Regions from separate parts of the Providencia sp. PROV200 genome, predicted to be linked through region 4. Evidence: predicted binding sites of a transcription regulator. Region 4 holds the regulator's gene; each other region holds the start of a gene.
What was found. Region 4 encodes PurR, which represses purine synthesis genes. Its sites were predicted from a motif close to CANGCAAACGTTTGCNTG; they were not measured.

Region 1 (8,299 bases), 470 kb from region 4:
TTAACGCATAAAGAAAACCAAGTGAGCTTTGATGACCCAACGTATATGGCATGGATTAGTAATAACCCTGAGCCTGATACAGACACACTACGCTACGGCTACTCATCAATGACCACACCGTCTTCAGTATATGAAATTAATATGCTGACTCAAGAAGAACAGCTTTTAAAACAAGAAGAAGTTAAAGATTTTAATAAGCAAAACTACCAAAGTGAGCGTATTTGGGTTACCGCACAAGATGGAGTAAAAGTTCCGGTTTCCTTGGTTTATCGTAAAGATCTCTTCAAACATGGCCAAAATCCATTGTTAGTCTATGGTTATGGCGCTTATGGGTATGGCATTGATCCTTCATTTAGCTCATCTCGTTTGTCTTTACTGGATCGTGGTTTTGTTTACGCGATTGCACATATTCGTGGTGGTGGTGATTTAGGTAAAAATTGGTACATACAAGGCAAAACAATCCACAAGATGAATACATTTACTGACTTTATTGATGCAACCAAAGGGTTATTATCAGAAGGTTATGGTAAAGCAGGACATGTGTATGCCATGGGGGGTAGTGCGGGTGGCTTATTAATGGGCGCAGTAGTGAACATGGCACCTAATTTATACGAGGGGTTGTTTCCGCGGTTCCATTTGTGGATGTAGTGACCACAATGTTAGACCCATCAATTCCGCTGACCACCGGGGAATACGATGAGTGGGGTAACCCTGAAAATGAAGAAGATTACTGGCGAATTAAAGCGTATAGCCCTTATGATAATATCAAAGCACAACATTACCCACATATTTTAGTGACGACAGGGCTACATGACTCACAAGTTCAATATTGGGAACCTGCAAAATGGGTGGCTAAATTGCGAGATATTAAGCAAGGCAACTCATTATTATTAGAAACGAATATGAATGCAGGGCATGGTGGTAAATCGGGCCGCTTTAATGCATTAGATGATATTGCCCAAGAATATAGCTTTATTCTTATGCTTGAAAATAAAGATAAATATTTCCCTTATTTAAAATAATAATTAACCTATAAAAACTAGGTTATTTCAGGCCAACAACAATATTAATGACATTGTTGTTGAGCCTTTTCACAGGCTTTATTTGCTCTGTGTTAGCAGTGTGAGCGTATGACACACAGTACGTTTACAGGAATGGTTTAATGAATAATAAAACAATAATTATGGTTGCTGGTATTATTACGACTAGCTACCAAGGGATTGCTTTGGCTGAAAATACACAGCAGCAAAATAAGCAGAAAGAGGGTGTGGTTAATTTTAGCCAATTAAAAGTTTCGGGTGCGCAGAAACAAACGCCATTAGTCAAAGCATTGGAAAAACCGGGTGCTTATAGCGCGGTTGGTACGGAAAATAAATTGCAGTCGATGGATAAAATTATCCGTACCATGCCCGGTACCTATACTCAAATGGATGCCAGTCAAGGTACGGTAAATGTCAATATTCGCGGGTTAAGTGGCTTTGGTCGCGTGAATATGATGGTTGATGGTGTCACGCAAAGTTATTATGGTAATTCCCCAAGTAAGTACACTCACGGAATGCAGCCAAGTAATGATTTTGGCTCATTAATAGATCCTAACTTTATAGTGGCTGTGGAAGTAGAGAAAGGTCAGCTCAATGGCAGCAACAGCGTCAATGCACTGGCGGGGAGTGCTAATTTTCGCACTATCGGTATTGATGATGTGATCTTCAACAACAATTTATATGGCCTGCGTAGTAAAGCTAGCTGGGGAGATAATGGCCTCGGTTATAACGGGATGGTTGCGGTTGCGGGGAAGACATTATTACAAGATGATGGCTACTTTGGTGGTTTAATTGCAATTAGCGGTCATAATATTCCTGGTAGTTATAAGAATGGCGATGGGTTTGATAGTGATGAATTTGCCACAGATCCCTCATTCAAACAAAAGCCACAATCTCAATTGGCAAAGTTAAAATATAAACCGAATGACAGCCATGAATTAGAATTCAGTGGTCGTTTCTTGCAAAATAAACTAACCAGCAGAAAGATTAACAGTGATGATTATTATCTTAAATATAAATACACCCCATTAAATGAATTAATTGATGTGGAAATATTGGCAAGCCATGGAAATAATGAGCAAAAACTCCAAGGTGATCCTATTGGTGGTGCATATAGAGATGCCATCTCTAAAAATAAATCCGATAGTATTAATTTATCCAATACAAGCCATTTTTCTTATGGAGATGTGGATTATAAATGGCAAGTTGGCTCGAAATTAATGAAAACCAAATACAGTAAAGTTGCTCAGCCAGTTGAAGATCCAAACACTCAGATCAACAATCCATTTGCGCCAAGTGGAAAACAAGATATCGCGAGCCTATATACCCAATTTGAAGCAAAGTATGATATTTATACAGCGGTATTTGACCTTAATTACCTCAATTATAATGTGAAGGGCTATAAACCTGAGTGTGATGCAACAGAGAAATGTTTTCCTCAAGAAGCCAGTAATCTGAATATTAAAGATAGCGGTATTAACCCGGGTATCTTGTTATCCGCGCAACCTATTCCTGAATTCCAACCCTTTGTTAGCTATGCTCATTCAATGCGAGCGCCAAATTCACAAGAAGCTTTTTTCTCCTCAAATGGTGGTCAGAGCATGAATCCATTTCTTAAAGGTGAAAAATCGAAAACGTGGCAGGTTGGCTTTAATAGCTTAAAACCTGATTTAGTGGTGGAGGGCGACCAATTTAATCTAAAAGCATTGTGGTTTCATACTCAGGTTAAAGATTACATCACAAGTAAGGCTTTCATTCTTTGTCGTTCCAATCCACAGGATGAATTTGATTGGTGTTTAGTCAATGATGATGTATGGGATAAAGAGAATCCAACCATGTCTCAGCGAGCAGAAATGTATGTGAATGACCACCGAAATGTGAATCTGCGAGGGTATGAATTGCAAGCCAACTATGATGCAGGAGTATTTTACTCAATGATTTCCTATACCAAAGAGTCAGGGAAACAACCGGTTTCTATTAATAGTACCTCTGCATTTAGTGCTGGAGACTTTACGCAATTACCCGACTATTACCTAACATTAGACTCAGGTGTGCGTTTGCTGGATGAAAAGCTGACACTGGGTTCAACGATAACGTGGACAGGGCCGTCTAAGCGGATTAGCCCAATTCTTGATGCCGACCAAAATGGTGATGCGATGACGGAAAAATACGAAAAACAGCCAACCATTATTGATGTATATGCAGATTATGAAATCAATAAAAACGTTAAGTTGATGATGACCATTAACAATGTGACAAATAAAAACTATACCGATGCATTAAATCGTGCAAATTCGGGTGCAATTATGGAAGAACGAGGACGAAATAACGAAACGGGTAGAGGGCGTACCTATATGATAGGTGGACAGGTGCGTTTCTAATCAACATATAAATTTAACACCACTTATCTCGTTATTTTTATCGAGATAAGTGGATAAAATAATTATTTCGATACTCTTTTGGCTTTAACCTTCTCAATGTGGGTGACTTGGCTTTCAACCCAGCCATCATTAAGGCGAGTTCTCAGTGGTTGACCAACTTTCACTTGGCTGGTTTTTTTCAACACGGTGCCTTTAGAGGTTTCACTTATACTAAACCCGCGAGCTAGGGTCGCTAATGGGCTAACCGCTTCCATTTTCGAACAAGCCACTGCGAAACGTTGGCGGTAACTATTAACCAAACTCGTGACCATATTCTGCAAATGATACTGTGTCTGCTGCAACTGACGCTGCTGTTTTTGCAATTGAGGACGCAAATCATTTTGCAGTAAACGACGATTAATTTTCTCGAATTTAGCCGTTGAACTTTGTAGTTGCCGCGTCATCGACTGCGTCAGCTTTTGCTGCAATAGATTGAGTTGGTTATGTTGCCTCGCCAACCGCAATTGCGGGTGCTGTTGTTGTAGGCGATGATGCAAGCGTGCGAATCTTTGTTGTTGACCTGCTATATAGTAATCCACCGCTATTTCAAGGTGTTGCTGCGCTGATTTTAGCTGGCGGAGCATTTCCAATTGATTACGGCTAACAAGCTCAGCGGCCGCCGATGGGGTTGGCGCTCTTACGTCCGCGACATAGTCGGCAATGGTCACATCGGTCTCATGGCCAACAGCGCTAATTATAGGCAGTTGACTAGAAAAAATGGCTCTAGCAACGATTTCTTCATTAAATGCCCATAAATCTTCAAGTGAGCCGCCACCGCGACCGACGATCAACACATCACACTCTTGACGTAGGTTTGCTAGCTCAATCATTCGAGCAATTTGTGCTGGCGCCATCTCACCTTGAACGGCCGTTGGGTAGATGATGATAGGCAGGGAAGGGTCACGACGACGCAAAATATTTAAAATGTCATGCAGTGCCGCACCCGTTGCTGAGGTAATGATACCGACAGATTTAGCCGGGCTAGGGAGCGGTTTTTTATGAATAATATCAAATAAGCCTTGTGCGCTTAGCGTTTGTTTTAATAGCTCAAAACGCTGTTGTAGTAAGCCTTCACCAGCTGGCTGCATGCTTTCAAGAATTAATTGATAGTCGCCTCGCGGCTCATATAAGGTGACGGTCGCTCTGACTAACACCTGTTGGCCATTCTGAGGACGGAAAGTGACTCGCGCATTTTGCCCACGGAACATGGCTGCACGAACCTGAGCCCGATCATCTTTTAAGGTGAGATACCAATGACCGGAACTTGGCTGCGAAAAATTAGAAATTTCTGCGGTTAGCCAAATACGACCCATTTGGTTATCAAGAAGTTCTCGAACTGTCTGGTTAAGCTTGCTAACAGAGTAAATTGCGCTATTTTGTGATGTCGACATGTGAGCCAGATCAAATTTTAAAACAATGACTTAATCGATAGATACTAACGCAGCCATAAGAGTTATCAAGTTTTTTTTCAAAAAAACGCTGGAAGCAACCGTTTTCGGTGTGTATAATGCCGCGGCAATATTTTATACCTTTCCATAACGCTGCCTGGTGGGATATTGCCTATGTTACGCATTAAAAAAGAAGCACTAACTTTCGACGACGTTTTACTCGTTCCTGCACACTCAACGGTATTACCAAATACTGCAGACTTATCAACTCAACTGACTGCAAACATCCGCCTGAACATTCCTATGCTTTCTGCAGCCATGGATACTGTCACTGAATCTGATCTTGCTATCGCATTGGCACAAGAAGGTGGCATTGGCTTCATCCATAAAAACATGACTATCGAGCGCCAAGCGGAAGAAGTTCGCCGTGTGAAAAAGCATGAAAGTGGTGTGGTTACTGACCCTGTCACCGTAACGCCAGATACGACCATTCGTGAAGTGCAAGAAATGGCTGAGCGTAATGGGTTCGCGGGTTATCCTGTTGTTGCTAAAGACAACTCGTTAGTCGGTATCATTACAGGCCGTGACGTCCGTTTTGTGACAGATTTAGACCAACCTGTTACTGCTGTGATGACGCCAAAAGAGCGTTTAGTGACCGTCAAAGAAGGTGAAGCACGTGAAATTGTTTTACAAAAAATGCATGAAAAACGTGTTGAAAAAGCCTTAGTGATCGATGATAACTTTCATTTGTTAGGGATGATCACCGTAAAAGATTTCCAAAAAGCAGAACGTAAACCAAACGCGTGTAAAGACGAGCAAGGCCGTTTACGTGTTGGTGCTGCGGTTGGTGCTGGTGCAGGAAATGAAGAGCGTGTTGATGCACTGGTGGCCGCTGGCGTTGATGTTTTATTAATTGACTCATCACATGGCCATTCAGAAGGCGTATTACAACGTATTCGTGAAACCCGCCAAAAATACCCTGAATTACAAATCATAGGCGGTAACGTTGCAACAGCTGAAGGGGCTAAAGCCTTAGCAGATGCAGGTGTTAGCGCAGTTAAAGTGGGTATTGGTCCGGGTTCTATTTGTACCACTCGTATCGTAACAGGTGTAGGTGTACCGCAAATCACAGCGATTGCAGAAGCGGCAGAAGCACTTGAAGGTACGGGTATTCCTGTTATTGCGGATGGTGGTATTCGTTTCTCAGGCGACATCTCTAAAGCTATCGCAGCAGGCGCAGCCTGTGTGATGGTCGGCTCAATGTTCGCAGGAACAGAAGAGTCTCCTGGAGAAACTATTTTATTCCAAGGCCGTACTTACAAAGCATATCGTGGTATGGGCTCACTTGGTGCGATGTCTAAAGGTTCGTCAGACCGCTACTTCCAATCGGATAATGCGGCAGATAAATTAGTGCCAGAAGGGATTGAAGGCCGTGTCGCGTATAAAGGCCGTTTAAAAGAAATCATTCATCAACAAATGGGTGGTTTACGTTCCTGTATGGGGCTGACAGGTTGTGGTACTATTGATGCATTAAGGACAAAAGCAGAGTTTGTTCGTATCAGTGGAGCCGGTATCCAAGAAAGCCACGTCCATGATGTTACTATCACGAAAGAATCTCCAAACTATCGTTTGGGGCAATAATCGATAAAATTTCTCAGGGTGGCGCATTCGTTCGATTGCGTCACCGATTCTTATTTTTGACTTGAATTTTTGGAATTCTCCTCAAATGACAACAAATATCCATAAACATCGCATTCTTATTCTTGATTTCGGCTCGCAATATACACAGCTGATCGCCCGTCGTATCCGTGAAATTGGCGTTTACTGTGAACTCTGGGCGTGGGACGTTACAGAAGAACAAATTCGAGAATTTAATCCAAACGGTATCATTCTTTCTGGTGGGCCAGAAAGTACGACTGAATCAGATAGTCCACGTGCTCCTGATTACGTATTTAATGCGGGCGTTCCTGTATTAGGTATTTGTTATGGCATGCAAACCATGTCAATGCAACTGGGTGGTGCAGTTGAAGTTTCTGGTGAACGTGAGTTCGGTTATGCTAATGTTGAAATCACCGAGCAATGTGAATTATTCCGTGATATTCATGACTCTCTGAACGAAGCGGGTAAACCAGTACTAGATGTCTGGATGAGCCATGGCGATAAAGTGACTGCAATTCCAGCAGACTTTAAAACCATTGCCAGTACACCAAGCTGCCCATATGCCATCATGGCAAATGAAGAGAAAAAATTCTACGGTGTGCAATTCCACCCAGAAGTCACTCACACTCACCAAGGCTTAAATATTTTAACGCGTTTCGTTAAAGATATTTGTCGCTGTGAAGCCCTATGGACACCAGCTGCAATCATCGAAGACACAGTCGCCCGTTTAAAAGAACAAATTGGTGATGACCATGTACTGCTCGCATTATCGGGCGGTGTTGATTCATCAGTTACCGCACTGTTATTAAACCGCGCAATTGGTAAACGTTTAACCTGTGTATTCGTTGATAACGGTTTATTACGTTTAAATGAAGCAGACCAAGTGATGGAAATGTTCGCGGGTAAATTTGACCTGAACATCATCCATGCAAAAGCGGAAGATCGCTTCTTAAATGCATTAGCAGGGATCAGCGATCCAGAAGCTAAACGCAAAAAAATTGGTCATGTCTTTATCGAAGTATTTGATGAAGAGTCATCTAAGCTGCCTAACATCAAATGGTTGGCTCAAGGAACAATTTACCCAGACGTTATCGAATCAGCAGCATCAGCAACCGGTAAAGCACACGTTATCAAGTCTCACCATAACGTAGGTGGTCTGCCGGATGACATGAAGCTTGGTTTAGTTGAGCCATTAAAAGAGCTGTTTAAAGATGAAGTCCGTAAGATTGGTCTAGAACTAGGTCTGCCGTATGACATGTTATATCGTCACCCATTCCCAGGCCCAGGCTTAGGGGTTCGCGTATTAGGCGAGGTGAAGAAAGAGTACTGTGACTTATTACGTCGCGCAGACGCTATCTTTATCGAAGAACTGCACAAAGCGGATTTATATCATAAAGTTAGCCAAGCATTTACCGTATTCTTACCTGTTCGCTCTGTTGGCGTCATGGGCGATGGCCGTAAATATGACTGGGTTGTTTCACTGCGTGCAGTAGAAACCATCGACTTTATGACCGCGCATTGGGCTCATTTACCTTATGACTTCCTTGGCCGCGTTTCAAACCGCATCATTAATGAGGTCGAAGGCATTTCTAGGGTTGTATATGATATCAGCGGCAAACCGCCTGCGACTATTGAGTGGGAATAATCCTGCAATAAGAATTAGCTAGCACTGACTGGCAAAATAACGACTTAAGCCCATGTAAAAATGGGCTTTTTTGTTTTTATAGTTTGCCGTGTCTGGCACTGATTAGCAGCGTCAAGCACAAGTTGAATGGGGTATTAAAGTTGGTAT
Region 2 (8,299 bases), 500 kb from region 4:
ATTGACTTGCGACGCTTTGGCATTTCAGGCGGTAGGTTAACAAACCGAGGCACTTTATCGGAAGGAATTTCCAACAGTGCATATTGAATTTGGTTACCATTGATGATTTCAACAGCAAGATACGTGTAGTCATCTTTTAGGAATTCAACGAGATTGGTATCAGGATTAATTAATATTGGCGTAATATGCTGACGCAGATTCTGCCGAAAATATTGACGTAACCAAATCTGTTGGCGTGGAGAAATTTGCCGTTCGTTAATCAAGAATATTTGATTACGCGCCATTTCCAATAGTAAGTCATTGTAGAGAATATCGAATTCTTGTTCTTGTTTGGCAACTCTTGATTGAATTTTTTTTAATAAATGGCGAGCACCGCTTGCCGAACCGCGTTCTTCATTAATTAAAATACGGCGTTTGACGTCGGCGAAGCGGACTTTATAAAATTCGTCTAGATTATTGGAATAAATCCCCAAAAAACGCATTCGTTCAATAAGAGGGTTACGCTTGTCGGCTGCTTCTTGTAAAACACGCTCGTTAAAAGACAGCCAGCTTAACTCTTTTTCATGATAGAGACGTTCTTGGGACATTCTAACTCCGTATTAGACTCTTATTACTTTATGGCTATGATACCAGTCAGTTAGCTAAATGTGTTGTTTAATTGCTTTATCTTGGCTAATAACACTTTCTGGATTGGCAGATTGCTGCTTCATCGTAAAATATTGTTGTTGAAAAATACACATACGGATAGCGGTGTGATAACGGCCATTGACAAAAAACTCGTCGATCAGTTCGCCTTCAGTATGGAAGCCTAGTTTATTATAAATATGGATAGCTTTGACATTTTCTTTATCAACAATAAGATAAAGTTTATATAAGTTTAATACAGAAAACGCGTAGTCCATTGCTAATTTTGCAGCGCGACTCGCATAGCCATGACCTTGATGTCTTGGTGCAATGATAATCTGAAATTCAGAGCGTCGGTGAATATAGTCAATCTCGACCAATTCGACTAGGCCAACTTTTTCGCTGTCGTTCTCGACAATAAAGCGGCGCTCAGACTGGTCATGAATATGTTTATCGTAAAGATCGCTTAACTCAACAAAAGCTTCGTAAGGTTCTTCAAACCAATAACGCATAACACTGGCATTATTATCAAGCTGGTGAATGAAAGCTAAATCTTCACGTTCAAGTGGGCGCAACCTAAACGGATGAACTTGCCCGGTAGTCATAAAAATACCTCTATTTAGTTAGGAAAAATGTTTTGTTCTTCGAAGCTAAGGATAACATTTATTTACGATAAAATAATGACATAGCACAGAGAGATTATCACCTTGTTGAAAAATAATTCATTTTACTTAGGGGGAAGCGGTTTAACTCAATACTGCTCTATGTTATTCCATGTGAAATACGACGAAAAAAGGGTGGAGATCCACCCTTAAAATGCGATTTCGCGTATCACGAATATTATTCGTTAGCGTAACCTTGTTGCGGTAAAATATTATTATCTAACAAAGCCTTACCGTTATCCATCACTAATCGGCCACTGATGAACCACTCAACGACTAATGGATAAATCGCATGTTCTTGGGTTTTTATCCGCTCGATAATATCGTCTTCGTTATCTTGTTCAAAGATAGGCACTCTAGCTTGTAAAATCACAGGCCCGCCATCGAGTTCTTCAGTAACGAAATGAACGGATGTACCATGTTCTTTATCTCCATTTTCCAATGCTTTACGGTGTGTGTGTAAACCAGGATATTTAGGTAACAAAGAAGGATGGATGTTGAGTAATTTCCCCGCAAAGTGGTTGACGAATTGGGCTGATAAAATGCGCATAAAACCGGCTAATACGACTAAATCGGGCTGAAACTGGTCAACATATGCGAGTAAGGCGGCATCATAGGCTTGGCGGTCTGCATACTGTTTCGCATCTAAATAACAGGCTGGGATCCCAGCCTGTTGTGCTCGAATAAGGCCATAAGCATTTTCTTGATTGCTAATGACCGCAACAATTTGAGCGCCGATTGCCCCTGAGTGGCAGTTATCAATCAATGATTGCAAATTACTGCCACTGCCAGAAATGAGGACAACAATTTTTTTCATTAGCGGATCACAACCTGCTCTTCACCCGCGGGTAATGTGCCAATGGTACCGATTTGCCATGCGTTTTCACCAAGTTTGTTCAGCAGAGCAAGCGCATTTGCCACTTCCTGTTGTGGTAGCGCAATAACAATACCGACTCCACAGTTGAAGGTACGGTACATTTCGTGAGTGCTCACATCGCCAGCTTGCTGTAACCAGTTAAAGACAGCAGGCCATTGCCAGCTGCTACCGTCAATAATTGCTTGTGTGTTGTCAGGCAGTACGCGAGGAATATTCTCCCAGAACCCGCCACCCGTAATGTGTGCAATGGCATGGATATCGCTGTTTGCGATCAGCTCTAATACATTTTTAACGTAAATACGTGTTGGTTCTAATAAATGGTCAGCTAAAGGTTTCCCATCTAATTGCGTTTTTTCTGGGTTGGTTTGACTGACTTCGAGGATCTTGCGAACCAGCGAATAACCATTTGAATGCGGGCCGCTAGACGCTAAAGCAATTAAAGCATCTCCAGCACTCACTTTGCTGCCATCGATGATTTCTGAGCGCTCGACAACGCCAACACAGAAACCAGCAACATCGTAGTCTTCTCCATGGTACATCCCCGGCATTTCAGCGGTTTCACCACCAACTAACGCGCAACCCGATTGTTTACAACCTTCAGCGATACCCGTAATCACACTCGCAGCGGTATCAACATCCAGTTTACCTGTTGCGTAATAATCAAGAAAGAACAGAGGCTCTGCACCTTGAACGATCAAATCATTGACACACATAGCGACAAGGTCAATCCCAATGGAGTCATGACGTTTTAAATCCATTGCTAAGCGTAATTTTGTACCGACACCGTCAGTGCCTGAAACTAAAACAGGCTCACGGTATTTTTGTGGCAGGGAACATAATGCACCGAATCCCCCAAGCCCGCCCATCACTTCAGGGCGGCGGGTTTCTTTTACGACACCTTTAATACGTTCAACCAAGGCGTTACCCGCATCAATATCAACACCGGCATCTTTATAGCTGAGAGAGGTTTTATCAGTCACTACGGCCCCCAAGGCAATTACATTTTTGAGAAAAATAACATCATTGACATTATTCTAACAGGCTAGGCAAACGTTTGCGATAGCTTTGTGTTGGAAATTTTTTTAGTACTCGCGATCAAAAAAGAGGATTGCTAAGTCGTCGTACAGCAAAATAATAAATGATTTTATTTAAATCAAATTTGCGGTTTAGCCAATTTCAACTTAACTGAGATAAGGTATGATCCTAGAAAAAATTGTGTTAATCGCTGTTGTTTTGACCAAAATCAAGTGTTATCTAGTGGCAACCAAAGCTAAAAGAGGTATAATCCGGCGATTTTTTTGTCCGCCGCCGTCTTAAATAGTAGGAGAAACCCATGAAGATCGTTGAGGTAAAACACCCTCTCGTTAAACATAAACTCGGCCTGATGCGAGATCATGATATAAGCACTAAACGCTTTCGTGAACTGGCCTCAGAGGTTGGTAGCCTACTGACTTATGAAGCAACTGCTGACCTTGAAACTGAAAAAGTGACTATCGATGGTTGGTGTGGTCCTGTAGAAATAGAACAAATTAAAGGTAAGAAAATCACTGTAGTACCCATTCTCCGTGCTGGGATTGGTATGATGAATGGTGTATTAGATAGTATTCCAAGTGCACGTATTAGTGTGGTAGGTGTTTATCGTGATGAAGAAACACTTCAGCCTGTTCCTTATTTCCAAAAACTCGCCTCTAACATTGAAGAACGTATGGCATTAGTCGTTGACCCAATGTTAGCAACGGGTGGCTCAATGATTGCTACCATTGATTTGTTAAAAAATGCGGGTTGTACCTCGATTAAAATCTTAGTCCTTGTTGCAGCGCCAGAAGGTTTAAAAGCGTTAGAAGCTGCGCATCCAGATGTTGAATTATACACCGCTTCAATTGATGAGTATTTAAATGAAGAGGGGTATATCGTTCCGGGTCTCGGTGACGCGGGCGACAAGATATTTGGTACTAAATAATGATAAGCCGACTGAGAAGTCGGCTTTTTTTTGATTAATTGTAGAGACTCACTGCTTACTCAGTGATTAGCCACTTCGCTAAAAGAGGATAAAGTCACATGACTCGTCGCACCATCAGTGTTGAAGAAAGACCGCCATTATTACAAACTATCCCACTGAGCCTTCAACATCTGTTTGCTATGTTTGGCGCAACCGTTATCGTACCCATTCTGTTTGGTGTAAACCCCGCGACAATTTTGCTGTTTAATGGAATAGGGACGCTGCTGTATCTATTTATTTGTAAAGGGCAGATCCCAGCTTATTTAGGTTCAAGCTTTGCATTCATTTCCCCTGTGTTGATTTTATTACCATTAGGTTATGAGCTGGCGCTCGGCGGCTTTATTATTTGTGGTGTGTTGTTCTGTATCGTTGCATTGATTGTTAAAGTTGCGGGAAGAGGGTGGATCAACGTGATGTTTCCCCCAGCGGCAATGGGAGCAATTGTGGCTGTGATCGGTTTAGAGCTTGCTCAAACCGCTGCAGGTATGGCTGGGCTTTTACCTAAAGATGGTGCAGTGGTTGATTCAAATACGTTAATTATCTCCTTGACGACGTTATCGGTCACTATTCTTTGCGCTGTCGTTTTCCGTGGGTTTTTATCTATAATCCCGATTTTGATTGGCTTTTTAGCGGGTTATGCATTGTCCTATTTTATGGGTATTGTGGATTTCACCCCTGTCATTGAAGCCCCATGGTTTGCTATCCCGACATTTTATACACCACGTTTCGAATGGTTTGCCATTTTAACTATTTTACCTGCGGCTCTAGTGGTAATTGCTGAGCACGTAGGGCACTTAGTGGTCACTGCGAATATTGTTGAACGTGACTTAATGAAATCGCCAGGTTTACATCGCTCAATGTTTGCCAATGGGTTCTCTACAGTGATTTCAGGTTTCTTTGGCTCAACACCGAATACGACTTATGGTGAAAACATTGGGGTAATGGCAATTACCAAGGTATACAGTACTTGGGTGATTGGTGGCGCTGCAATTATCGCCATTTTATTATCTTGTGTCGGTAAGTTAGCCGCGGCTATTCAATTAGTGCCGGTTCCTGTAATGGGCGGGGTTTCACTCTTATTATACGGGGTGATTGGTGCATCAGGTATTCGCGTATTGATTGATTCAAAAGTCGATTATAACAAGCCACAGAATTTGATTTTAACCTCAGTGATTTTAATTATTGGTGTCAGTGGTGCGGTTATCCATATAGGTCAAGCTGAACTCAAGGGTATGGCGTTGGCAACGATAGTCGGGATCTTTATGGCATTATTGTTCCGCTTTATTACGTTTGTTAGGCCTGAAAAGCAGTTTGTGACATCTGAAGTGCAAGAGCTTGATAGCAATAAAAAATAAGCCATGTGACTTTCCTTATTGCCGTTCGGTTGTTCGAGCGGCATTTGGTCACCGTTCTTATTCATCTATCCGTATTTTTTATGGTAAACTGCGAGATGAAAATTGATTTGTACAGCCAGAGGCGCTTCTGAACACACCATCACAGCTTTCATTACCACTATATCTGCCAGATGATGAAACCTTTGCAAGCTTTTATGCAGGGGAAAATGGGGCGTTGCTGTCTGCTATTCAGTCTGCTATTAATCAACCACACGGTAGTTATATCTATTATTGGTCGCGAGAAGGTGGTGGAAAAAGCCATTTATTGCATGCGGCTTGTGCTGAACTGTCTGAACAAGGCATCGCAGTAGGCTATGTCCCTTTAGATAAACGTGCATATTTTGTCCCTGAAGTACTAGACGGGATGGAGCATTTATCACTCGTTTGTATTGATAACATTCAGTGTATTGCGGGTGATGAAGAGTGGGAAATGGCGATTTTCAATCTATATAATCGTATTTTGGAAATTGGCCGAACTTGTTTATTAATCACTGGGGATAGGCCACCTCGGCAAATCGAACTGAAATTACCTGATTTAGCCTCTCGCCTTGATTGGGGGCAAATTTATAAACTGCATCCACTCAGTGATGAAGATAAGATTTGGGCTCTTCAATTACGCGCTCGTATTCGTGGTTTCGAATTACCGGAAGATGTGTGCCGTTTCGTATTAAAACGCTTAGATAGAAAAATGGGAACCTTGTTTGATATCTTAAACAAACTTGACCACGCATCCATCGTTGCTCAGCGCAAATTAACGATCCCTTTCGTAAAAGATATTCTAAAACTTTAGCGGGCTAAGCGAGTTGGCAGCTGTACAGCTGCCAAAATAGCGGTTATAAAATTTCACTCACTTGCTCAGGTGGACGCCCTAAACGCGCTTTATCCCCATTCACAACGATAGGTCGTTCAATCAATTTAGGGTTCTCATGCATCGCTTTGATGAGTTGTGCTTGAGTTAAAGAGTCATCGGCTAATTTTAATTCTTTATATAACTCGTCTTTGGTACGCATTAATTGACGTGCATCTTTGAACCCTAACATTTCAAGCAGTTTTTTGATTTCAGCCACGCTTGGAGGCGTATTTAAATACTCGATCACGGTTGGCGTAATGCCTTTATCTGTTAAAAGCGCTAACGTTTCTCGGCTTTTAGAGCAACGTGGGTTGTGATAAATCTTAATTGAATCCGTCATTATTTAATTCCTTACGGTTTTGCATTTTGATCGCGTAATTGTAGTTTTCGAAGTGCATCAATGCGAGCGTCATAACGCTGTTGCTCGTAACTGCCTAAACGGCTTTGGCGGCTCGCATCACTGAGATAATTAATCGCAATGTCGTAATTACCTCGTAATGCCATCCCTTCTGCGTAAGCAGCAAGTTCTTCAGTACGTTTACCTTGTTTTGCGGATGCCTCTGCCAGTAAATCCCAACCAATTGGGTCATCAGGGTAATCAAATGTGTATTTATTCAGTAAAGTTGTCGCTTCTTTATACTGATGATTGTTAATTAGCGCATTAGCTAGGTTGACCATAAATACGGTGTTTTTTGGTGCTTTTTTCAATGCATTTTGTAAGCGGGATACCGCTCTAGCAACTTGATGCTGTTCAATATCGACATCTGTCATACTGTCGATAAACCAAGGGTTATCGGGTTGTTTCGCTAATAGCTCTGTCAGGATTTTACCTGCTTCTGCGTATTTTTTGTCTTGGGAAAGGAGTAAAGCTTTCCCATATTGAGCCGCAATTTGTTCTTGTGCAGAACCTTTCCCGTAATTTTCAATGATTTGGTCTAAAGCATGTTTTTGCTCGGTGCTATACATGGCCAAAATACGGACTCTGGCTAACATAAAATCCAGTGATGAAGGCACACTCACTTTAGGGTATTGGTTCGAGCGGTTTCTGGCATCCGCTAAACGGCTATCCGGTAAGGGGTGCGTTAGCAGGATTTCAGGGGGCTTAGACATATAGCGGGTTTGGTCTGACATGGTTTGCATAAAATCAGCCATGGCGTGTGGGTCAAAGCCAGAGCGTCGTAATGTTTGCAAGCCAATACGGTCAGCTTCTTGCTCATTGGCTTGGGTAAAGCTTATCATGCCTTGCTGCACCCCAGCCATCGTGCTGGTTAATGCTGCAAAACCAGCTTGAGGGTTTGCCATGACTAACAGTAAAGAACCAATAGTCCCAGCAATCGCGAGAGGCGTGGTGCTCTTTTGGTCTTCCATCATTCGCGCAAGGTGCCTTTGTGTAACGTGAGATATTTCGTGCGCCATGACGGAGGCTAGCTGACTTTCATTTTGGCTGTACCGGAACAATGCGGAGTGCAGCACGACATTTCCCCCAAAATAGGCGTATGCGTTAATATTGGGGTTGTTAACTAAGTAGAACTTAAACGGTGTTTTAACTGAGTCGGCATTTTTCACTAACCGCATGCCAAGTTTGTTAACATATTGGGTTAACAGCGGGTCATAAATAAGAGGGGTGCTGGCACGTATTTGGCGTGTGATAGCATCTCCCATAATAATTTCTTGGTTGATACTAAGAGTGCCTCCCGCCGTCGTTCCTATATCGGGTAAGGTATCTTCAATTGCACTATAAGCAGGTAAAACTGCACCGTTCATTAGCGCAGCGATCATGAAAGCCAATAATGGACATTTTAAATTTTTCTTCATGAAACGTGAGTATCCCATACAACATTTTAATTTAGGGTAAGTACCGACTTTATTTCGGGTGTACTTTAAGTAAGGCAC
Region 3 (8,299 bases), 1.3 Mb from region 4:
TAAAGTAAATTCCCCTGATTCTATGTTGTATGTCACTCAATATGATATTGATTTTCAATCAGGTAATACAACGCCATTAAAAACGGTTTTCTTCCATGACCCCGATAAAATTATTCCTTTTCATATTACGAATGAGAGCACAAAAGAACGCTATTTAACAGGCAGTGATTTTGACCCTGAAAGCTTTCAATTTGCGGATGGTGCTCTATGGGTTGGCGATGAGTTTGGCCCTTACCTAATCAAAATGGATTTGGATGGCAAGGTATTAGCCTTGTTTGAAACACAAGTTGATGGAAAGAAAGTGGTTTCTCCTGATCACTATCAAATCATAACACCGGGTAAACCTGCAGATAAAGTAACTTTCCAAGTTAATCGTTCGAAAGGTTTTGAAGGTATGGCTTCATCACCAGACGGTTCTAAGCTCTATCCAATGCTAGAAGGTGCGATTTGGCTTGATGAGAAGCAAGACTATGAGAATGTTGAGGGCAAACGCGCAGCACGTATTCTTGAGTTTGATGTAAAAAAACAAGATTGGACGGGTAGAAGCTGGTTGTATGTCTTTGAAGACAATCAAAATGCCATTGGTGATTTCAATCTCATTGATGATACCCACGGCTTAATTATTGAGCGTGATAATGGTGAAGGCACGGCAGATAAAGCTTGTGGGACGAAAAGTGCTAATACGGAAAATTGCTTCAGTAATCTCGCTAAATTTAAGCGAGTCTATCGTATTGAATTTTCAGATAACAATATAGGCAAACCAGTAGATAAGCAGGCTTATATTGATTTGATGAATATCAAAGACCCGAATAATATGGCAAGAAAGCCGCTAAATGATGGCGTGTTTACCTTCCCATTCTTCACCATTGAAAACGTTGATGTGGTTGATAGTGAACACATTATTGTTGGTAATGACAATAATTTTCCGTTTTCATCTAGCCGCGAACCAAATAAAGCGGATGATAACGAATTTATCTTATTAAAAGTCCCCGAGTTGTTAAAACCTTAATTAATTTTGCGCCTCTGTTTGGTTTTCGGAGGCGCAAATAAACGCTATGTTTTGATCCAATATCTGGTCTTAAGCTTATTTTCCCTTTGGTTTCAATTTTTCCCGAGTTAATCACTCGGGATTTTTTATTTGTGATAGAGGGCAGGGGGCTTCATCATCAAAGTAAGCAATAAAATGATGATAACAGGCGCGGCAATAACCAAAAATGCAGGGGTGAAACTGCCAGTTAAGTCTTTGATACCACCGGCAATGAAAGGCGCTAAACAGGCAACGGTTGAGATTAAATTCACCACAGAAAATAGCTCTAGGTATGGGCCTCGACCAAAATAATTTGACAGTAAAACACTGGATGCCAAAAAGGTCATGCCGTAGCCAATACCCACGCATAACACAAACAGAATAAGCCAAAGCCATGAGGTGGCAATACTGAGGAAAATAACACCTAACACCATGATAATTAGGCTACCGATTAATAGTTTCTTCGGTTCTAACCATTCACCCGCCGCCCCACCAATAAATCTTGAAAATGCATTAACGAAAGCCATTGTGCTGAGTAATGAAACCGCAACCGTCATACCAAATCCACGCTCTTCAATATGGGCAACGGCAAAACTGTTTACTGTGATCCCGCACCATAAAAACGAGGTATAAGTCGCAGCAATCAAGTAGAACTGCCATGTCCGTAGCGCTCTGCCGACGGTCCATACTTCAGCAGTGCGATAAATAGGCTTACTTGCATCACTAACTTGTTTCTGCATCACCTTTTTTGCGTGCTCTTGCTCTTTTTTACCTTCACGTAGCATAAAAATCGTGATTAACGTGACGATGCTAAGATAAACGGCACATAGAACCCAATGCATGCGCCATGAGCCTAATTGGTTTGATGCGTAAAAGTAAATCCAAGGGCCTGCAACACCCCCCAGGCCCCCGATGGTGAAATATAACCCAAAGGCAAGGGATTGTTTTTCAAATAACCGCGAAAGTACGTAAGTCCCCGGAACGGTGGCGAGTAAGGTGAAACCAATACCAATTAATGCTGTGCCTAAAAAATAGGTGCTAATGGCATGGGTGGAATACAGACTGTAAAAGCCGGCAACAAATACACTGGTGCCTAGCAATAAAGTAACCCGTACACCGACTTTACGGATCAACAGAGACGGGAGGAAACTCGCCAGTCCACAGGTTAAGCCCAGCAGCGTAAAACCAAATCCAGCCTCGCTCCAGCTCCATTTGAGCTCACTTATCATCTCAGGTAAAACCACACCAAGAGAGGTAAAGGTTGTCGCGGTGGCTAAAAAGTAAACCAGCCCTAACAGAATAAGAATGCACCACTGATAAAACGGACTAAAAGTCTGCGAGGACATATTGACTCCAGTAATGCCGCACACCTTAAATCAGGATATTTGTTTTCTGGATGACGGCGAAAATAGCATAATGCCCGAAAATAGTTTCGGGCATCGAATAGGGCTATTTTCCCTATTTATTGATGAGAGTACCAGTCTAATTTTGCATTTGCCCACTCAATGCCACTTTTGTACTCATTTGGCAAAAGTGAAGTCAATGCGTTAAGTGTTGCAGATAACTGGTCGTGGTCACTATGAGAAAGGTTTAAATGGCCAACTTTACGAGCAGGGCGTACCTCTTTTTCATACCAGTGAAGGTGAACGAGGGGTAAGCTCAGCCAGTCTATATTTACATCAGTACCGATTAAATTGACCATAACAGCAGGGCTATACACTTCAGGTGACGGCATCGGTAGGTCTAATATGGCACGTAAATGCAGCTCAAATTGGCTAATGGATGCGCCATTTTGTGTCCAATGGCCGCTATTGTGTACTCGAGGCGCAATCTCGTTAATCAGTAGGTTATCACCTACGACAAAGCATTCCATGGCCATCACACCAATATATCCTAACTCATCCATGACCGCGCTAAGCATGGCTTGAGCGTGTTCTTGTTGTGGGTTAGTTGACTTAGGGAAAGCCACACTTGTCCGCAAAATACCTTCTTGGTGCAAATTATGGGTGATCGGATAAAAAACAGACTCACCCGCAGCATTACGCGCCCCAATCACAGAAACTTCGGCATCAAATGGGATACCTTGTTCAACGATGCACTCACCATAAATTTCTGCTGGTAGCTCTTTTTCATCGCCGGGGCGAACACGCCATTGGCCGCGGCCGTCATAGCCGCCCGTTCTGCGTTTCACGATCAAAAAATCACCTAAGGTGGCGAAAAGTTCAGGCCATTGCTCAGGGGATTCAAGTAACGCCCACGGCGCGGTAGCTAAATTTAAGTTATCAAATATGCTTTTTTGTGGAAACCTATCCGCTAAACGTGGAAAAATATCACGATTAATAAAGGCATTATGGCGAGCTAATTCTTTTGTTAGTGGGGTTTCTGGCCAGCGTTCAATTTCCGCGGTGATGACGCTTTGTTGATAAGGAACCGCTTCCGGCTCGGCATCAAGCCCAACAGGAAAGACGGCAATGCCTAATGGCTCGCCAGCTTGGCGCAGCATACGGCCTAATTGGCCATTACCAAGAACGCAAACGGGTTTCATTAGGCGTTCCTCGGATCTGGGTTGTTTAACACATCTTTGGTTTGCGCTTCCCGCCATGCGGTGAGGCGATTGAAAATAGCAGTATCACTTATCGCTAATACTTGTGCGGCTAACAGCGCTGCGTTTGCGGCACCTGCTTTACCGATGGCTAACGTACCAACAGGAATACCTTTAGGCATTTGCACGATAGAATATAAGCTATCAACACCACTCAATGCAGCGCTTTGCACCGGAACCCCAAAAACAGGGACTAATGTTTTAGCGGCAATCATTCCTGGTAGATGTGCGGCACCACCCGCGCCTGCAATAATCACATCAAAGCCGTTCACTTTGGCGGTTTCAGCAAAAGAAAATAGTTTATCTGGTGTGCGGTGTGCAGAGACGATTTCGACATGAAAAGGAATTTGGAGTTCAGATAATACATCAGCCGCGTGCTGCATGGTCGTCCAATCACTTTTAGAACCCATAACAATGGCGATTTTTGCCGCAGATTGAGCAGGAACTTGGGCAGTCATTTGGTGCTTTCCTGTATTGAAAAAAAACATCACCCTGAGGTGGGAAATTGAATTGGCTTGATCATATCATGGTAAAGCAGTAAGGAAAACGTTTGCGTGGTTAATAATTAAGCAAACGAGCATGGAAATATATTGAAAATGGTTAGTTAGGCGAACTTACTCAAAGGGAAAGAAAATCAGTTCAATGCCTTGCTCGTTAATCACAAAGGCGGAACCTTCGTGGTGCCATGCACCTAATACACCCCGATAATGCAATTTACCGCCAACATTTATCTCATGAATGGCAGGCCGGTGAGTATGACCATGGATCATCCATTGCGCTTGGTGCCTTTGTAATGCATCAATAACGGCTTTTGAATTGACGTCCATAATCGATTCGGCTTTCATGCTGCTTGCATATTGGCTGTTTTGCCGCATTTTTTGTGCGATACGGCGACGTATGAAGAGAGGGAGTAGTAAAAATACTCGTTGGATCCAAGGTGTGTGAACTTTTTTACGGTAATTTTGATAGGCGGCATCATCGGTACATAAAGTATCACCATGCAGAATTAAAATACGCTTACCATAAAGTTCGAGCAATGTTTCTTGTGGGAGTATGGTCATGCCACACTGTTTCGCATAGCGTTTACCAATTAAAAAATCCCGATTTCCATGAATGAAATAGCAAGGAACTCCACGGTCAGTGAGCTGTTTTAGTTCGTTGGCAACTTGCTGATGTAGCGGATTGGTATCATCATCGCCCACCCAATAATTAAAAAAATCACCGAGAATATACAGGCTTTCGGCATGGATGGCTTGCTGTTGAATGAAATTAATAAAACCGGCGGTGATCGCCGGTTCATCTTCACTCAAATGCAAATCTGCAATGATGTAAGTGGACATGCGTTCAGGTTTACTCGCTGACAGTCACTTTTTCAATGATGACGTCTTCGCGAGGAACGTCTTGGTGGAAGCCACTACGGCCTGTTGAGACCCCTTTGATTTTGTCAACAACGTCCATACCTTCAACCACTTCAGCAAACACGCAGTAACCCCATCCGTCAGGGCGTTCTGAACGGAAGTTTAAGAAGTCATTATCAGCCACGTTGATGAAAAATTGTGCTGTTGCAGAGTGTGGGTCGTTTGTACGAGCCATTGCTAAAGTACCACGGGTATTTTTTACACCGTTGTTAGCTTCATTTTTGATAGGTGCTTTAGTGTTTTTTTGTTCCATGCCCGGCTCAAAACCACCGCCTTGGATCATGAAGCCATTAATAACACGATGGAAAATGGTATTATTGTAAAAACCTTCACGGCAGTAAGTTAAAAAGTTTTCGACAGTAACGGGGGCTTTATCGTCAAACGTTTTGATAACAATGTCACCGTGATTGGTATGAAATGTAACCATAATAGCTATCCTGAATAATTGTTTTTTGTGCGCTAACTTGCGTAAGCGTTGAGATCAGCACGTTTATATCACAGATAAAACCTGACTTGAAGCGGAAGGAAGCTTAGTCGGCAGTTTTATAGCATAATAGATGTGTATTAAACCCAATGAGTAAACTGAAAAGGAAGCGGGGTAAACCCTTGCATTCTTAAGATGATCGGGGTTCAATAACATGATATTTTATCGGTAAAAATCGATAATCATTTTTCAAATAAATGGAAAAGTTCAGATGCTACAAATTTTTAATACACTAAGTCGTCAAAAAGAAGAGTTTAAGCCCATCCACGCAGGGAAGATTGGGATGTATGTGTGTGGCATCACTATCTACGACTTGTGTCATATCGGCCATGGCCGTACATTTGTGGCGTTTGATGCAATTAGCCGTTATTTACGTTATTTGGGTTACGACTTAAATTATGTACGCAACGTTACCGATATTGACGATAAAATCATTAAACGTGCTGCAGAAAACAATGAAAGCGTAGAAGAGCTCACAACGCGAATGTTGGCTGAAATGCACAAAGATTTTGATGCATTGAATATTTTGCGTCCAGATAGCGAACCACGAGCAACTCGTCATATTGATGAAATTATTGAATTAACTCAAAGCTTGATTGCACGTGGTCATGCTTATGTCGCGACGAATGGCGATGTTATGTTTGAGGTGAAAACCGATCCAAACTATGGCCAGTTATCACGTCAAGACTTAGAACAGCTACAAGCGGGAGCTCGCGTTGAAGTGGCTGATGTAAAACGCAATCCGATGGATTTCGTCTTATGGAAAATGTCTAAAGAGGGGGAGCCGAGCTGGGAGTCCCCGTGGGGCTTAGGCCGCCCTGGATGGCACATTGAATGTTCGGCTATGAACAGTAAAACGTTAGGTAACCATTTTGATATTCACGGTGGCGGCTCTGATTTAATGTTCCCTCACCATGAAAATGAAATTGCTCAATCGACCTGTGCCCATGATGGTCCTTATGTGAATTATTGGATGCATTCAGGAATGGTGATGGTCGATAGAGAAAAAATGTCTAAATCTCTCAATAACTTCTTTACTATTCGTGATGTGCTTGAGTATTACGATGCAGAAACGGTGCGTTATTTTCTGTTGTCAGGCCATTACCGCAGCCAACTTAATTACACAGAAGAGAACTTGAAACAGGCACGTACCGCGCTTGAGCGCATGTACACGGCATTACGTGGTACAGATAAGTCAGCCGTACCTGCTGGTGGTGATGAATTTAAAGCACGTTTCATTGAAGCAATGAATGATGACTTTAATACACCTGAAGCCTATTCGGTATTATTTGATATGGTTCGTGAAGTTAACCGCCTGAAATCAGAAGATATGTCAGCAGCAAATGGTATGGCTGCACAATTGCGTGAGTTAGCAAGCGTGCTGGGTTTACTAGAACAAGACCCAGAAGTCTTTTTAAAAGGCGGCGCACAAACTGAAGATGATGCGGAAGTGGCAAAAATTGAGGCATTAATTCAACAACGTCTAGATGCACGTAAGAATAAAGATTGGGCGCAAGCGGATGCGGCTCGTGATGAACTTACTGCCATGGGGATAGTGCTTGAAGATGGTGCATCTGGCACTACGTGGCGTCGCAAATAATACGCGTCATATTTCGCGTTGTGGCGGTGTTGTCATCACTTGGCTACTTGGGTCACATACTTTTGTATGCTCCCCAAGTTATCCGTGTTCGGCGCCTAGCCACAACACGAACTATTTAGCGTATTAATATTAGTCATATTTCGAATGCTAATTGAGTTAAAAAAGTTATAAATATTTAAGCGGTTAGATATAGATATCTAGCCGCTTTTATTTGGATGGCTAAATTTGAAAGACATGATTATTCACTTATAAAATAATCGTTGTTAATGAAGCATAGTTTAAATTAACAACAATAATATAGGGGGGATTATGTCTAAAAAGGTTAATACAATTAACGCGAACTTTAATTTTTTTCGAGTGCACGATAGTAAAAGAGGAAATAAAGTATATGACACTATTAGATTAATAAATAGCACTAATGTTAAGAGGCCTAGTAATACGCATAAATTAAAAAATCGTTTATATAATTGGTTTAGCACATTAATTAGAGTAATTAAACATACAGATAAAACAGTGAATGTAGAAACCCGAGTAAAACCAAGTTCTAGGAATACGGTCAAAAAATTTGAGATTGGGGAAATACGTTCTCAGGGAACCATAAATGCGAATACTGTTGTTGAAAAAACGCCAGTGAATATAGCGCATCTAACAAAACATTTCGATGAATTACTCACTAATGCACCAGATGTTTTACTCGTCTTAGCGTCAGATAATAGTTTTTTGGAGAATAATGTTCCTCGATATTTTAGTCATCCCAAAATTAAGCAATATGGCGAATATATAGTTTCCTCTTTTCCTTGTGCTTTATCTGAAAATAAATTGGGTTATCTTGATATTGATAACCGTACAGTATGTATTGCTAAAAATGGAAAATCAGTTTCTATGAGAGTTGTACATGTCACAAACTGGTCTGAAATGGTAATTGAAAAAAATGATTGGTATGAGTTATCCAATTACGCGGATAAAGTCGGGGATGAAAAAGCTAAGATTAGAGCAAAATCAGAGTTATATCAATCTCATAACGGTGTTTCTCTACTTCATTTTAATGATGAATATGCGGCAAACCTCATAGGGACGTGATTAAATGGATAAAAAATCCCCCAGTTAAGGGGGAAGTAAGACTACCAACAGGGACTAGGAATGGAACTTAAAGTTGTGTGATTAAGCG
Region 4 (8,299 bases):
TTCAATTGCTTCAACTAATCGCTTGAAATGCGGACTGTTTTTATGCATCTCTAATGCCTGAGTGTCTTCCCATTCCTCGAAAACAATGTAACCATTTTCTTTAGCCATAAGATCATATTGAATGCATCCTTTCTCTCGGCGGCTTAGTTTTGCTAAGTCACGAACGATTTCTTTCGTTAAATACCCATCCGTCCTTTCTGTTGTAATTTGGGCATACACAACAATACTCATTCCGTTCTCCTTATGTATTAAGAACTATCTTAATGGGTACTTAGTTTTTGTATTGTAAAAAAGCGAATAACTTGATTTTAAAAATGCCGACGGCGTCATAGTAAAGTATCTTTTAAAATCACGGTAAAAGTGGGATTGGTCATAATAGCCTGTTTCAAACCAGCGGTAGGTATCTGGTTCTACTACCATACTTTTTAAAACGTGCTCTAAGCGACAATTGATCTGGTACCTTTTTGGTGTAATACCGTATTCTTTTAAAAACTCTTTTTGAATGACTCGGAGATGTAAACCTGTCTCTTCGGCAATTTCAGTGATTTTTTTAGTTGGGTTACGATATAGCAACTCTAAAATTTCATCTGTGAAATGAGACTTTTTCTTGGCTTTTGTCCTATTAAAGCAATCCAACAACTCTTTGAATGAAGAGTTAGCTAAAGCTTCAAACCAACGGTCTTTCCATATGTCATTTAGTGCGATGGGTTTATCAGTATAATTTAGTGTTCTTTGAGGCAGAAGAAAACGCAATGCATCATGACGAATACGTAATACCATAACTTTTGAAAAATTAGGGCTAGCAGTAAATGTGTTGACTCTAGGAATAATCAGCTGATAAGGGTCTGCGGCTGAGTTGCTTTCAGTTGTCATGTGAAATGTATCTGATGAAACCCAGATTTCAGCACCTGTTCCAGGAAAAATTTTAATTGCCTCTGTAAACTCTTTGATTATTAAAATAGAGCTAACAAAGGATTTTAATTCATCTGGTGGATAATACTGTTTTAACATCATTCTTGAGCACTCATTATTTAATGTCGCAATGATAACGTTTTTTAACAAGAAAATTAACCATGAAACATCTATATCTTAGTAGATAACAAAAAAAAAGCCTTATTTATTAGTGAAATCCGCTTAGATTAAGGGGTTTTGACAAGAAAGTTCAGGTTTTGTGAGCTAAGAATAATGGGTGATATAGAAAAATACTTAATAAATGTTACGGTATAACCATAAGAGTTATACATTGGAAGAAGTTTTTGGGAATTAGTTAAATATCAATCATGCCGATTATATACGGCATGATTGATTCGACAAGCTATACTTTAGGAGATCGTTTGGCAATCGACCTGCTCAAGATCTTGATTATTTTTATTGCCGCAGCGTTGCATAAAATAACCAATGGTCATTGGAATAATGGTAACCGCCATGACACCCGTTGTTGCTAACAATGGGTCTAAACTCAGGGCTGAAACAAGTAGGCTTGCTAAGAAACATAGACCTAATTGTAAGGCATTTTGCAATGCAGCTGCTTTACCACTCGCGCTAGGAAATGCATTTAGTGCTTTGGATACTGCAATAGGATAAGAGGCCCCGTTCATTGCCGCCATAAAGCAAAATGGGATCAATATCATGGTTAATGATGGTGTGGTATAGATGGCCATGATAAATAAAATAGACATGCTTACCGCGTAACCAATTAATAATAATGGAAATAGCGTTTCTGCGCGAACTTTTGCTAATAAAATGCGGCAGCCATATCCACCAACAATAAAGGCTAAAGTTTGTGGAATATAGCTCAAACCAATATCAGCAGGGTTGAAGCCCATGTCACGTAAGATAAAAGGTGACCCGGTTAACCAAGCGAAGAAACCCGCGCTACAGGATGCATAAACCAGCACGTTACCGCTGAAAACAGGGGAACTGAGCAAGTTTGAGAAAGAAATCTTAGTTTCTGGTTGGTTATCATCAGTTATTGTTTTAACTGAAACATTTTTCAAAAAGAGTGTCGGTAATAAAAGTAGTATGCCCACCGCCATTAGGATCAGGAAAATTGCTTCCCATGTTTGGTGCTCTAGAACCCATGCTCCTAATAATGGGGCTAAAGCCGGGGATAGCGCGACTAGTGGCATGATAGAAGCAAAGACTTTCTGGGTATTTGCCTCATCATAGCGGTCGATAACAAGGGCTTGCCATAAAACTGCCGCGGAGCAGACCCCAACAGCCTGTAAAAAACGTAGTGTTAATAGCTGTGTTGCGGTTTCGACCCAATAAATGGCTAAGCTACTGATAATGAAAATAGTTAAGCCCACAATTAGCACAGGCTTACGGCCAAGTTTGTCTGATAATGGCCCCCATAATAGCTGAGCAAAGGCAAAACCAGCTAAAAAAATACTGAGAGAAGCACTGATGGCGCCTTCAGAGGTATGCAAGGTGTTTTGCATAGCGCCAAATGCAGGTAAATACATATCAATGGCTAAAAAACCTAGCATACTAAGTCCTGCAAGGTAAACCATAAAACCCGGAGAATTTTTTTTCACAGTATTCGACATAATTATTACTTATCTGATATTTAAAAAATTGTTAATGATGATGTCATTGTATAGGCTATTTTTTTAGGTTGTGAAACGGTAATATTTGGATCTTGCCATCAAAATTTTTGAAAGGAGAGGTTATGTGGTCTGCGCATGCACTCGAAGTGATTGATGCAGTTGCTCGAACTGGAAGTTTTAGTGGTGCTGCTGATGAATTGCACCGTGTACCTTCTGCAATCAGTTATACCGTCAAGCAAGTTGAGGAATGGCTTGCTGTTCCTCTATTTGAACGCCGACATCGCGATGTTGTTCTGACAGAAGCAGGGGCGATATTTATTAAGGAAAGTCGTTCTGTTATCAAAAAAATGACAGATACAAGACATCAATGCCAGCAAGTTGCAAATGGCTGGCGCGGGCAATTTAGTATTGCTGTTGATTGTATTGTTAAACCCCAAAGGACAGAACAATTACTTATTGATTTTTATCGTCATTTTCCCGATATTGAACTTTTTATTCACCCTGAAGTGTTTAATGGAGTGTGGGATGCACTTGCTGACGGACGTGTAGATGTTGCGATTGGAGCGACTCGAGCGTCCCCGATAGGCGAAAGATACAGCTTCCGTGATATGGGTTTTATGCCGTGGATGTGTGTCGCAAGTCCAGAACACCCATTAGCCCAAATAGGTGAGAAACTGACTGATGACCAAATGAGAGAGTACCCGAGTTTGTGTCTCGAAGATACCTCTCGTAACCTTCCCAAACGTGATACTTGGGCACTTGATAACCAACGTCGGCTTGTCGTGCCTTACTGGGAAAATGGTTTAGCTTGTTTGGTTAATGGGCTATGTGTTGGAATGGTACCGGAGCATCGAGCAGCTCCGCTTTGTGAAAAAGGCCAATTAGTTGAACTAGCATTAGCACAGCCATTTCCACCCAGTCCTTGTTGTTTAACTTGGGTGGAAAATAGTACATCACCCGCGCTCCGTTGGTTATTGGATTACCTTGGTGATAATGAAACGCTCAACGCAGAGTGGCTTTCAACTTAACGATTTGTCTTATCGACGATAATCGATAAATGGCCCGTCAGCGACAGAGCGACGCTCTACAAGGCGAGGGTGAACTTCAATTGTTTGAGCATCTTCGCGCTTATTAATGATACGGTCGAGCAGCATGGTGAAGGCCATTTGGCCTAAACGCTCTTTGGGTTGGTGGATAGTGGTCAATGCTGGTGTGAAATAGCGCGCATTTCGCACATTATCATAACCAATAATTGAAATGTCTTGTGGAACGCGTAGCCCCATTTCATCAGCCGCACAAATGGCTCCCATCGCCATGATATCGCCACCACAAAATACCGCAGTAGGACGTTGTTTATGGCTTAAAATTTGCATCATTGCTTTATAGCCAGATTCAGGTTCGAAATCACCTTGTACTATCCACTGGTCTTTCAGTGTGATCTTTGCTTCTTCCATTGCTTTTTTGAAGCCTGTTAAGCGGCCGATACCGGTGTTTCTTTCAAGCGAGCCAGGGATCACACCAATATCACGGTGCCCACGGTCAATTAAATAGCGGCCTGCAAGATACCCACCATGGAATGAATTATCAATAATACTGTCTGTAAAATCACCTCGGGAGGTTCCCCAATCCATCACCACCATTGGGATATTACGATAGTCTTCAAGCATACTAATTAACGTATCTGGATATTCAGAACACATCACAAGTAGGCCATCAACGCGCTTTTGCGCTAACATTTGCAAATATGCTTTTTGTTTTCCCAAATTATTATGAGAATTACAAAGTATAAGTGTGTAACCTTTTTCATAACAACTATTTTCAACTGATTCAATTACTTCTGCGAAATAAGGGGCTTCGCTTGAGGTTGCGAGTAAGCCAATCGACTTTGTATGATTAACTTTTAAACTACGGGCAACCGCACTTGGCGAATAATTAAGCTCTTTAATTGCAGCCCAAACCGCAGCCTTGGTGTCATCAGCCACAAAGCGCGTTTTATTAATAACATGGGATACGGTTGTGGTGGATACGCCAGCGCGCTTCGCCACATCTTTAATCGTTGCCATGGGGGAAGAAAACTCCTGACCAATAACCGGTCTCTATAATAATTCTTGTTAAAAAATTACCTGCATATTGATGCATTGATCCTTTGCTGGCAATAACTTAGCGATTTGTTGTCGATTTTGTCTGATCTAGCGCAAAAACGAAAGAAATAATTGATGTTATAACATGTGATATAGACACTAGTTTTACTTTTTTAGATATGTATACTTAATAACCTTAATTAATGAGTGGTTATTTGTTAATTCAATGACATTAAAATGAGAGGAACTCATGGATACAGATTTTAAATATGGATTGCTTGCTGCATTGGGCTCATTAGCACTGATTATTTTTCTTGCTGCACATATTTTCTGATTTTATTCCAGCCTCGAGTAGGTGAAATAAAAGGGCGAGTACATCTCGCCCTTGTCAATTTAGTCTTTGTTTCGATACTTGCTAGAGGACTATGCTAAGTTTGCTTCCACAAATTTCCAATTAACCAGTGCCCAGAAGTTTTCTAAGTATTTAGGGCGGGCGTTGCGGTAATCGATATAGTATGCATGCTCCCAAATATCAACGGTTAACACAGGTTTGTCGTCACCAGAGATTGGGGTCGCAGCATTCGATGTATTGACGATTGCAAGGCTACCATCTGCTTTTTTTACTAACCAAGTCCATCCAGCACCGAAGTTTTTGGTTGCGGCATCAGTAAACTGAGCTTTAAATTCAGCAAAAGAACCGAATGCTTTATTAATCGCTTCCGCAACTTTGCCTGTCGGCTCGCCACCAGCGTTTGGCGCTAAGCAATTCCAATAGAAAGTGTGGTTCCAAACTTGTGCCGCGTTGTTAAAAACCCCAGCTTCAGAAGTTTTGATAATTTCTTCTAAAGATTTTCCTTCAAAGTTAGTACCTTTGATGAGGTTATTTAAGTTAACAACATAAGTGTTGTGGTGTTTACCATAGTGATATTCTAAGGTTTCTGCAGAGATATAAGGTTCTAAAGCATCTTTTGCATACGGTAAAGCGGGTAGTTCAAATGACATTGCGTACTCCTTGATTGCTTTTATATCAAAATACTCAGGGTGTTTGCTCTTAAAATGAGCAAAATAATATGTCACAGCTTATCATTAGAGTTTCGCCTATTGGCGATATGATACTTAATATATTAATAATAGCACGATCAACCTTACAAAGGTAAAGGTAATGATGCGGCTAAGATGCTAACAGATAAATAGAAAAATTACAGATAAAAATCATATAGATATTGTAGGTGGGGAACCTAAGTACATTAAATTTCAGTTCTTACCTAGAAATAGCTACTTGTTTGACTTAGGTAAAGAGAAGATAGAAAAGGTGCCTTTTTGTTTTTTGGAATGTTATAGTAATGCCCCTATAAAACTGGCATATTGTATGAAACAATTCAGTTTCTTATTATATCAGTCAATGTGTTCTGTTAAGTTGAGGTAGACTCTCAGTTACCGGCTGACTGCAAAACCTGCATCTTTGTTTTAAGGAAGTTAAAAATGACAACTATTGAAAGAATTGAGCGCCAAATTAAAGAAAACCCAATTTTATTATATATGAAAGGCTCTCCTAAACTTCCGAGCTGTGGTTTTTCTGCTCAGGCAGTACAAGCTCTGTCTTCTTGTGGTGAACGTTTTGCCTATGTTGATATCTTGCAAAACCCAGATATTCGTGCGGAACTGCCAAAATATGCAAATTGGCCAACTTTCCCTCAACTGTGGGTTGATGGTGAGCTAGTCGGTGGTTGCGATATTATCATGGAAATGTTCCAGCGTGGTGAGCTGCAATCTCTAATTAAAGAAACGGCTGATAAATACCGTTCAGCAGATGAAGCTAGCGCAGACTGATTTAAACAATAAATAAAAGACTAAAAAACCGTATTTGGTAAAAGCATTGATGACTTTCTACTAAATACGGTTTTTTTATATTATTGCTATTGATAAAAAGTTATTGAGAATCTTCAATAATTGGCCAGCCACCCAATTTTTTCCATTTATTAACAATTTCGCAAAATAGCAGAGCGGTGCGATTCGTATCATACAGGGCGCCGTGTGCTTGTTTGCCATCAAATGGGATACCTGCAGAAACACATGCTTTTGCTAAAATTGTTTGACCAAATGCTAAGCCACTTAATGCCGCGGTATCAAAGGTTGCAAATGGATGGAACGGGTTACGTTTTAAACCTGCTCGTTCGGCGGCATTCATGACAAAACTGTGATCAAAATTTGCGTTATGAGCAACAATAATTGCGCGATTACAATCAGTATTTTTCATGCCTTTGCGGATGACTTTAAATATTGCATGAAGAGCCTCATATTCGCTAACAGCACCGCGTAGAGGGTTAGTTGGATCAATTCCAGTAAAGGCAAGAGCGGATGGCTCAAGATTTGCGCCTTCAAAAGGTTCTACATGAAAATGTAATGTTTCATCCATGGAGAGCCAGCCGTCTTTATCCATTTTTAAGGTGATGGCTGCAATTTCTAACAGGCCGTCAGTTTTTGCATTAAACCCACCTGTTTCAACATCAATAACGACAGGATAGTATCCCCTGAATCGGTTCACTAGGGCATTTGGATTGTTTTTTTCAGACATTAGGACTTTCAGTTTTAGTTTTCTGGTTGGATGACATTATGCCAAAACCAGTAAAAATTTGCAGGTAAAGGGTGATAAAAGTTTAGGTGTTAGAATAGGCACCTAAACTTTTAGATTATATAGCTAATTAATGGCCTAAGCCTTTACTTGCGCTTTTGTTTTCGATCAGCTCAATTTTATAGCCATCTGGGTCTTCGACAAATGCAATTATAGTTGTTCCGCCCTTAACTGGGCCTGCTTCACGTGTTACGTTACCACCTGCACTGCGGATAGCATCGCAGGTTTTTGCAACATCATCGACACCTAAGGCGATATGACCATATGCGTTACCCATATCATATTGGTCAACCCCCCAGTTATAGGTTAGCTCTATCACAGCGCCTTCACTTTCATCGCTGTAACCAACAAATGCGAGAGAGTATTTATACTCTGTATTTTCACTGGTTCTTAATAAGCGCATACCTAACACTTTTGTGTAAAAGTCAATAGAACGCTGCATATCAGTAACACGTAACATAGTATGGAGTAAGCGCATTTTTAAACCTCTTGGAATCAGCCTGAATCGATTTATCTATTAATATAACGTGCTTAAATTAATAAATACAATGATTACAGTTTGTTTTTTGAACAAATAATGGTAATACTCATTTCTAGGAGTATATCATACATTTATGGTGATTTTTTCTTTTTAAGGGGAAAGTTATGGCTGAACAACTTGAATTTTTTGAGATCCCCAGCCCTTGCCGTGGTATATGTCAAAGTAATGAACAAGGCTATTGTCGAGGTTGCTATCGCACTCGTGATGAGCGCTTTAATTGGTTAAAGTTTTCGGATAGTGAAAAACGAAATGTACTTCGTTTATGTCGTCAACGCCATTTAAGAATATTAAATAAAAAAATAGCTCAAGAAAATACCATCGATACACAACAACAACTTTTCTAGTTTTCTGTTTGAAAATAATGATAAAAAATCAAATGTTTTATTTTCAATATAAATTAATCCTCAATAAATTATTAGCATGCTATTTATTTCTTAGTTTATATTTCAATGAAATTTTATTTATTAAAAATTAGTATAGGTTAAATTAAAATGAC

Region 1: the regulator PurR is predicted to act here: its motif matches at 4,943-4,960, upstream of guaB (IMP dehydrogenase).
Region 2: the regulator PurR is predicted to act here: its motif matches at 3,207-3,224, upstream of purM (phosphoribosylformylglycinamidine cyclo-ligase).
Region 3: the regulator PurR is predicted to act here: its motif matches at 4,169-4,186, upstream of purE (5-(carboxyamino)imidazole ribonucleotide mutase).

What each region holds. Positions count from the first base shown of each region.
Region 1 covers NZ_CP096307.1:2,286,352-2,294,650, reverse strand. The annotation lists partial or broken gene M1E86_RS10535 (S9 family peptidase) at 1-1,022, shown strand, start outside; gene M1E86_RS10530 (TonB-dependent receptor domain-containing protein) at 1,163-3,421, shown strand; gene xseA (exodeoxyribonuclease VII large subunit) at 3,484-4,851, opposite strand; gene guaB (IMP dehydrogenase) at 5,023-6,489, shown strand; gene guaA (glutamine-hydrolyzing GMP synthase) at 6,575-8,152, shown strand.
Region 2 covers NZ_CP096307.1:2,316,838-2,325,136, reverse strand. The annotation lists gene ppk1 (polyphosphate kinase 1) at 1-587, opposite strand, end outside; gene speG (spermidine N1-acetyltransferase) at 642-1,229, opposite strand; gene purN (phosphoribosylglycinamide formyltransferase) at 1,465-2,103, opposite strand; gene purM (phosphoribosylformylglycinamidine cyclo-ligase) at 2,103-3,143, opposite strand; gene upp (uracil phosphoribosyltransferase) at 3,497-4,123, shown strand; gene uraA (uracil permease) at 4,222-5,517, shown strand; gene hda (DnaA inactivator Hda) at 5,645-6,346, shown strand; gene arsC (arsenate reductase (glutaredoxin)) at 6,390-6,746, opposite strand; gene M1E86_RS10650 (beta-barrel assembly-enhancing protease) at 6,758-8,221, opposite strand.
Region 3 covers NZ_CP096307.1:3,105,243-3,113,541, reverse strand. The annotation lists gene M1E86_RS14375 (esterase-like activity of phytase family protein) at 1-1,009, shown strand, start outside; gene M1E86_RS14370 (CynX/NimT family MFS transporter) at 1,135-2,373, opposite strand; gene purK (5-(carboxyamino)imidazole ribonucleotide synthase) at 2,490-3,572, opposite strand; gene purE (5-(carboxyamino)imidazole ribonucleotide mutase) at 3,572-4,087, opposite strand; gene lpxH (UDP-2,3-diacylglucosamine diphosphatase) at 4,244-4,969, opposite strand; gene ppiB (peptidylprolyl isomerase B) at 4,980-5,474, opposite strand; gene cysS (cysteine--tRNA ligase) at 5,743-7,131, shown strand; gene M1E86_RS14340 (hypothetical protein) at 7,441-8,211, shown strand; gene fruA (PTS fructose transporter subunit IIBC) at 8,293-8,299, opposite strand, start outside.
Region 4 covers NZ_CP096307.1:1,818,698-1,826,996, forward strand. The annotation lists gene M1E86_RS08325 (putative quinol monooxygenase) at 1-231, opposite strand, end outside; gene M1E86_RS08330 (helix-turn-helix transcriptional regulator) at 256-1,014, opposite strand; gene punC (purine nucleoside transporter PunC) at 1,323-2,549, opposite strand; gene punR (DNA-binding transcriptional activator PunR) at 2,672-3,577, shown strand; gene purR (HTH-type transcriptional repressor PurR) at 3,587-4,612, opposite strand; gene sodB (superoxide dismutase [Fe]) at 5,054-5,632, opposite strand; gene M1E86_RS08355 (Grx4 family monothiol glutaredoxin) at 6,113-6,460, shown strand; gene rnt (ribonuclease T) at 6,561-7,205, opposite strand; gene gloA (lactoylglutathione lyase) at 7,333-7,740, opposite strand; gene M1E86_RS08370 (DUF1289 domain-containing protein) at 7,908-8,147, shown strand.